DNA from 3 places in the Arthrobacter sp. 10T413_2 genome. Region 3 is predicted to be linked to each of the others. Evidence: predicted binding sites of a transcription regulator. Region 3 holds the regulator's gene; each other region holds the start of a gene.
What was found. The regulator HrcA, encoded in region 3, represses chaperone genes, less so after heat shock. The targets are predictions, from matches to a motif close to TTNGCACTCGNNNNNNNCGAGTGCNAA.
Positions count from the first base shown of each region.

Region 1: the regulator HrcA is predicted to act here: its motif matches at 1,035-1,061, upstream of groES (co-chaperone GroES).
Region 2: the regulator HrcA is predicted to act here: its motif matches at 1,340-1,366, upstream of AC1DBQ_RS20845 (FmdB family zinc ribbon protein).

Region 1 is NZ_JBFTHK010000071.1:15,920-18,009, forward strand. Features, by position in the region: gene AC1DBQ_RS12775 (class I SAM-dependent methyltransferase) at 1-196, opposite strand, end outside; gene AC1DBQ_RS12780 (hypothetical protein) at 263-748, shown strand; gene groES (co-chaperone GroES) at 1,217-1,513, shown strand; gene groL (chaperonin GroEL) at 1,594-2,090, shown strand, end outside.
Region 2 is NZ_JBFTHK010000219.1:17-2,106, forward strand. Features, by position in the region: partial or broken gene AC1DBQ_RS20840 (SAF domain-containing protein) at 1-498, opposite strand, end outside; gene AC1DBQ_RS20845 (FmdB family zinc ribbon protein) at 993-1,244, opposite strand; gene AC1DBQ_RS20850 (5-formyltetrahydrofolate cyclo-ligase) at 1,393-2,031, opposite strand.
Region 3 is NZ_JBFTHK010000202.1:2,372-4,495, forward strand. Features, by position in the region: gene dnaJ (molecular chaperone DnaJ) at 1-744, opposite strand, end outside; gene hrcA (heat-inducible transcriptional repressor HrcA) at 822-1,835, opposite strand.

The DNA.
Region 1 (2,090 bases), on a different contig from region 3:
ACTTGGCCTCTGCCTTGGTCCGCAGCCGGGACTGGGTGAGCACCGCCGAGACCAGCTCGGGGGAGTGGCCGGCCTTGCGCAGCGCCGCGGTGAGGCGGAAGGCCTCGTCCTCGCGGTACGGGCCCAGCGACGCCAGCAGCTCCCAGCCCTCGGGCGTGAGGATCGGGGCAATGTGTTCCTGCGGTGCGTCAGTCATGCCTTCCAGCGTAGTTCAGCGCCGCGGGCACGCTGCGACCGGACCGCGGGGACTAGGCTTGACGACATGGAAGACAGCGGTACAGGCGACAGCACGTCAGAGGAAACATCCGGGCAGAATAAGGACGGGCAGGACGACGCCAGGCGAGACGCCGCTGGGCAGGACGTGGACGGGCGGGACGACGACGACGGGCGGGTGCGCCATAGCCATCAGCAAGGACTGGCCCGCTACGCACGGCCGGCGATCATCGCCGGAGCGGTGATCGCCGTCGTGTGCATCGCGCTGCTGGTGATCATCTTCTTCCTCGATTCCTTCAACGCGACGGTCTATTCCGTCGGCGGCAAGAACGTGCAGGACGCCACGGACGAGGCCCGGGCCATCCGCGACACCTATGCCGCGGCCAGGCTCGGTGGCATCATCTTCCTCATCGCCGGCGTCCTGCTGGCTGGCGCCGGAGCCCTGGTGATGTACCGGCATCGGAACGACGAAGGCAGTGACCGCGACGACGAAGAAGGCGAAGACGTGGACTTCGAGGAGCTCGCCGGCGAGTAGGCGCACGCGCAAGGCCCGGTGGACCCAGCTGACCCGGTGGATGGACATGCCCCTCGCTTGGCGCGGGCAGAGAGCATGATGCCAAAGTGTCCGCTGGCTGCAGCAAAGGATGGGCATGTCCGACTGAGCAGCCGCATCCGTTGGACATGTCCCCTCGGACAGCCCGCATGCGCCGGACATGCCCCTCGCTCGTCGCGGGCAGAGAGCATGATGCCGAAGTGTCCGCTGGCCGCGGCAAAGAATGGGCATGTCCCGCGCGGGGGAGCTGTTCACCCGAGATGAATTTCTGGCACTCGCCTTGACCGAGTGCTAACCATTTACATAGAGTCGTCATTAGCACTCTCCCTAGGAGGGTGCTAACACCTGAAGCTTCACAGCCAGGCTGCTGCCGGCACCGCGACGACGGTCTGTACGCCATGGCATCACTGCTTCATAGTCCACGAATTTGCTGACGAATAGGAGAGGTCCTTGTCGGTCTCTATTAAGCCTCTTGAGGATCGTATTGTTGTCCGCCCGCTCGAAGCCGAGCAGACCACGGCTTCAGGCCTGGTCATCCCGGACTCCGCACAGGAGAAGCCGCAGGAAGGCGAAGTTGTTGCAGTAGGCCCCGGCCGCTTTGACGACAACGGCAACCGCGTTCCCGTTGACGTTGCCGTCGGCGACGTCGTTATCTACTCCAAGTACGGCGGAACCGAAGTCAAGACCGGCGGCACGGAGTACCTCGTACTCTCCGCCCGCGACGTTCTGGCGATCGTCGTAAAGTAACTCTCTTGGTCCCCCGCGCAGCCGATCCTTCGCCATGAACGGATCAGTTGCGCGGGGTTCTGTCTTGAAAGGACAAAACCATGGCAAAGCAGCTTGCGTTTAACGACGCTGCCCGCCGGTCGCTTGAAGCCGGCATCGATAAGCTCGCCAACACCGTCAAGGTCACGCTCGGCCCGCGCGGCCGCAATGTCGTGCTGGACAAGAAGTGGGGCGCTCCCACGATCACCAACGATGGCGTGACCATCGCCCGTGAAATCGAGCTGGACGACCCCTACGAAAACCTTGGCGCGCAGCTTGCCAAGGAGGTCGCCACCAAGACCAACGATGTTGCCGGCGACGGCACCACCACCGCCACCGTGCTGGCCCAGGCCCTGGTCAAGGAAGGCCTGCGCAACGTTGCGGCAGGCGCCGCCCCGGGCGAGATCAAGCGTGGCATCGAGGTTTCGGTCGAGGCCGTTGCTGCCCGCCTGCTGGAAAACGCCCGCCCGGTCGAAGGCACCCAGGTTGCCAACGTTGCCGCCATCTCCGCCCAGAGCGACGAGGTCGGCGAGCTCCTGGCCGAGGCGTTCGGCAAGGT
Region 2 (2,090 bases), on a different contig from region 3:
CCACTGGCCCGTCTTGCCGCCCTGCACGGAGGTCCAAAGTACAGGGACGGCTTGGGCCAGGATTTGGCCTTCAGCGGCTTGTTCGAAGCCGCTGCCGACGGTGAGCACCACGTTGACGAGTTGTCCGGGGGAGAGCAGCCGGATCGACGCAGGATCCGCCATCCTGAGCGGTACGGCCGCGGAACCGGGTGGGCTTCCGGCCAGCAGGCCCGGGCCAAGGATCTGGGAGTCGGTGAGGAGCTGGCCCTGGCGCAGCGGTGCGGCCAACTGTTTGCCCTCGAACGCGTTTTCGCCGCTCGGGCTGCCGGCCGGCACTAGCCCYGGCGGGATGCTGATCATGCGGACATCGCCGGGTTCCAGGGTCTTTCCGGCGGGAAGATCCGCTGCGGCTGCGAACGCAGTGACGGTGTCGGCGGGCGCAGGAGTTAATTGCTGAACAGTCAGGCCAGCGGCGATGCACAACATGAGCGCCGCAAGTAGCCGGCGGTACCGGTTCAACCAGTTGCTCAGGGTGCGCCGCGGCGGCCTGCCGCGCGGCAACCGCTGCCGGGGCGACTTCCCGGGCCGGGGGTGATTCCGGGTGGAGCTGCCGGCAGYAGGAAGCTGGCCGCCGGAGCGGATCCCGGCGCGTGCCCAACTGGCGGGCATCACGCCGGMCCCGGGCCGGGGCGGCAACGAAGGGGCCCTGAAAGACGGCCAGGAAGCCGGGTTGAGTGAAGGTGCCATGGCCGCCACGCTACGGACTCTGGCATGCTCGCGGGAGCCGTGGAACTGCTTATGTGGATAACGGGAGGCAGGAAGAACTGTGTAGGCCGGGGCGTGCCGGCATTAGTGCGCGATTGCACGGCACGGGGGACTGCCCCGCGGTGCTGCCTCGGCAACGGTGTCTTTCGCGAACAACGCTCCAGGACGGCGGCGTGAGGCTACACGGACGGGTGCCGGTGCCATCCGGAAACGGTGCACCAGGGCTGCGCTGACGGCAGCCCCGGGACCTAGCTGGCGGRGGCCGGGGCAGGCGCCGKTGCGGGCGCTGCAGCAGGGGCCGGGGCAACCGTGCTGCCCTTGGCGTCGCGCGAATCGGTCCGGTAGAAGCCGGAGCCCTTGAACACAACGCCGACGCTGTTGAACTTCTTGCGCAGCGTGCCTTGGCACTCGGGGCAGGACGTCAGGGAGTTGTCGCTGAACGACTGCACGATCTCGAAGGCGTGGCTGCAGTCCTTGCAGGCATATGCATACGTGGGCACTGGAAATCCTCCTCTGGGACAAACGAGCAGGTCCCGTACTGTCGAGTCGGGACCGGTCGATATATCTGTCGATATACCTGTCGGCGGGTTCCGTCTTAGCAGTCGCAGTGCCTGAGTGCTAATTCTATCACCCCCGCAGGACCCCCGATCAGCGGAGCCGGATGATGCCGACCGGTGTCAGCGCCGCGTCGACCTTCCGGTCGAAGGACTCGGCGGGAATACTGCCCGCGGGCAGTACCTCCGTGTCGTAGACGACGGCGACGGTCGGCAGCGGTACGGCGTCGGACGCCCCGCCGGACGCGGACGAGCCGGACGCGGAGGACAGGGCGGCCAGGGTGGCAAGGAACTTGTCGTAGTAGCCGCCGCCTTGTCCGATGCGGTTGCCCGAGAAATCCACTGCAGTGGCCGGCAGGAAGATTGCGGTGGCGTCCAGCGTCACCGCGGTGCTGTGGCGCTCGCCAACAGGCTCCTGGATGGGGGCGAACCGGCTGCGGACAAACCCGGATTCCGGAGTCCAGTACACCCAGCTGAGTTCGAGCTCGGGTTCGCAGACGGGGAGGAGCACCCGGTGCCCGGCATCGACCAAGGCGGACAACAGCGGCAGCGTGGGCGGTTCGGCGCCCACGCCGAGATACGCGGCGAAGGTACCCCGGKGGCCGCCGGTCAGATCGGATGCCCAGTCGAGCCCGTGGCGGGCGATGCCTGCCGCTGCGGCATCGAGCGCGTCCAACGGGAGCGCCGCACGCCTTGCCCTGTGGCTGGAGCGTATTTCGTCTTTTMACGCCATGACTGGTCCGTCCTCTGCATCGTGCAGCCTGCTCCGCAACGTCAGGGGGCCCGCGGGGC
Region 3 (2,124 bases):
CACGTACAGGTCACCGGCCGGGCCGCCGGCGGGGCCCGCCTCGCCCTGGCCGGACAGCTGGATGCGGGTGCCGGTGGCAACGCCGGCCGGGACCTTGACGGTCAGGGAACGGCGGCTGCGGATCCGGCCCTGGCCGCTGCACTCGTTGCAGGGGTCCTTGATGACGGTGCCGAAGCCCTCGCAGGAGCCGCAGGGAGCCGACGTCATGACCTGGCCGAGGATGGACCGCACGGCGCGCTGGACCTGGCCACTGCCGCCACAGATGTCGCAGCGGACCGGGTGGCTGCCCTCGCGGCAGCAGGAGCCCTCGCAGGTGGGGCAGATGACGGCCGTGTCCACTTCGAGCTTCTTGTTGACGCCGAACACGGCGTCGCGGAGGTCGATGCGTACGCTGATCAGCGCGTCCTGGCCGCGGCGGATKCGGGAAGCCGGGCCGCCCTGGCCGCCGCCGGCGCCGAAGAAGGTCTCGAAGATGTCCTGGAAGGCGAAGCCCTGGCCGGAGTAGCTMCCGCCGCCGAAGCCGTTGTCGGTGCCGTTCTCATTGCCGGTGGTGTCATAGACCCGGCGCTTCTGCGGATCGGAAAGGACCTCGTAGGCGTGGGTGACCGCCTTGAACCGGTCCGAGGCGTCCTCCCCCGGGTTCACGTCAGGGTGCAGGGTCCGGGCCAGTTTCCGGTAGGCCTTCTTGATTTCCTCCCCCGTTGCYTCGCGGGAGACTCCAAGAACGTCATAGTGGCTGCTCAAAGTGTGTATCTCTTCCTTGTTGTTCTGCCTGTGGGGCACTGKCTGTCGGGCAAAAGTAGCGTTCGGTCKCGGGCCGGTCAGGGCCCGAGGATCCTCGAAAGGTAGCGGGCCACCGCGCGGACGGCGGCCATGGTGGTGGGATAGTCCATCCGGGTGGGCCCCAGGACGCCGACCTTGGCCGTGGCGTCCGGCCCGTAGGCGGTGGCCACCACCGAGGCCTCGGCGAGGCCGTCGTACGGGTTCTCCCGTCCGATGCTGACCGTGACACCCCGCGGGTCTTCGGCCATTTCGCTGAGCAGGCGCAACATGACCACCTGCTCCTCGAGGGCCTCCAGCACGGGGCKGATGCTGAGCGGGAAGTCCACGTTGGAGCGGGCCAGGTTGGCGGTCCCGGCCATGACCATACGCTCCTCGCGGCTGCTCGTGGCCAGGGCCTCGAGGCCGCGGGCCAGGGCCTGGGCTGCGCCGCGGCGCGCCGGCGGCCCGCTCMCCACGACGGCMGCCAGCAGTTGCGGCATCAGGCTCAGCGGGGTTCCGGAGAGGCTGGCCAGGAAACGGCTGCGCAACTCCGCCAGTGCGTCGTCGGCAATCTCCTGACCGACGTCGATCACGCGCTGCTCCACCTTCCCGGTGTCCGCGATCAGGACCGCCAGGACCTTCCGGGGCGCCAGCAAGACGAATTCGATGTGCCGCACCCGGGCGCGGCTGAGCAGCGGGTACTGCACGACGGCGACCTGGTTAGTCAGCTGCGACAGGAGCCGCACGGTGCGGTCGAGGACGTCGTCGAGGTCCTCTGATCCTTCCAGGAGCGCCTGAATGGCCCGGCGCTCGGCCGGAGACAACGGCTTGACGGCCGAGATCTGGTCGACGAAGAGCCGGTAGCCCTTGTCTGTGGGAATCCGGCCGGCACTCGTGTGCGGTGCCGTGATGAGGCCTTCGTCTTCCAGTGCGGCCATGTCATTGCGGATCGTGGCACTGGAGACACCAAGATGGTGCCGTTCAACCAGCGCCTTGGACCCGACTGGCTCGCGGMAATGGACGTAGTCCTCCACGATGGCGCGCAGCACTTCGAGTTTGCGTGGTTCGCTCACGCTCCACCTCCAATCGACGGTCCCGCAGCCGGTGCCGCCCCAGGACCGTTCGGTTCGCGTCCCCGCGTGCTGCGGGGGCGGTCTGTGACCGGACAGGGGTTAGCACTCGACATGCCTAAGTGCTAACCAGTCTAATATGAGTCGCCGCGTTGTTAGCATTGGATTCGCTCCGGGCGTTGCCTGCGGGACCACGAGGATCCGTCACGACGGAACGGGAACCGCGGCAGCCGCTGCCGTTGCCGCGCCCCTGTGGTCCGGTTCGGGCCCCTTCGGGCCCCGGAGAGTTCCA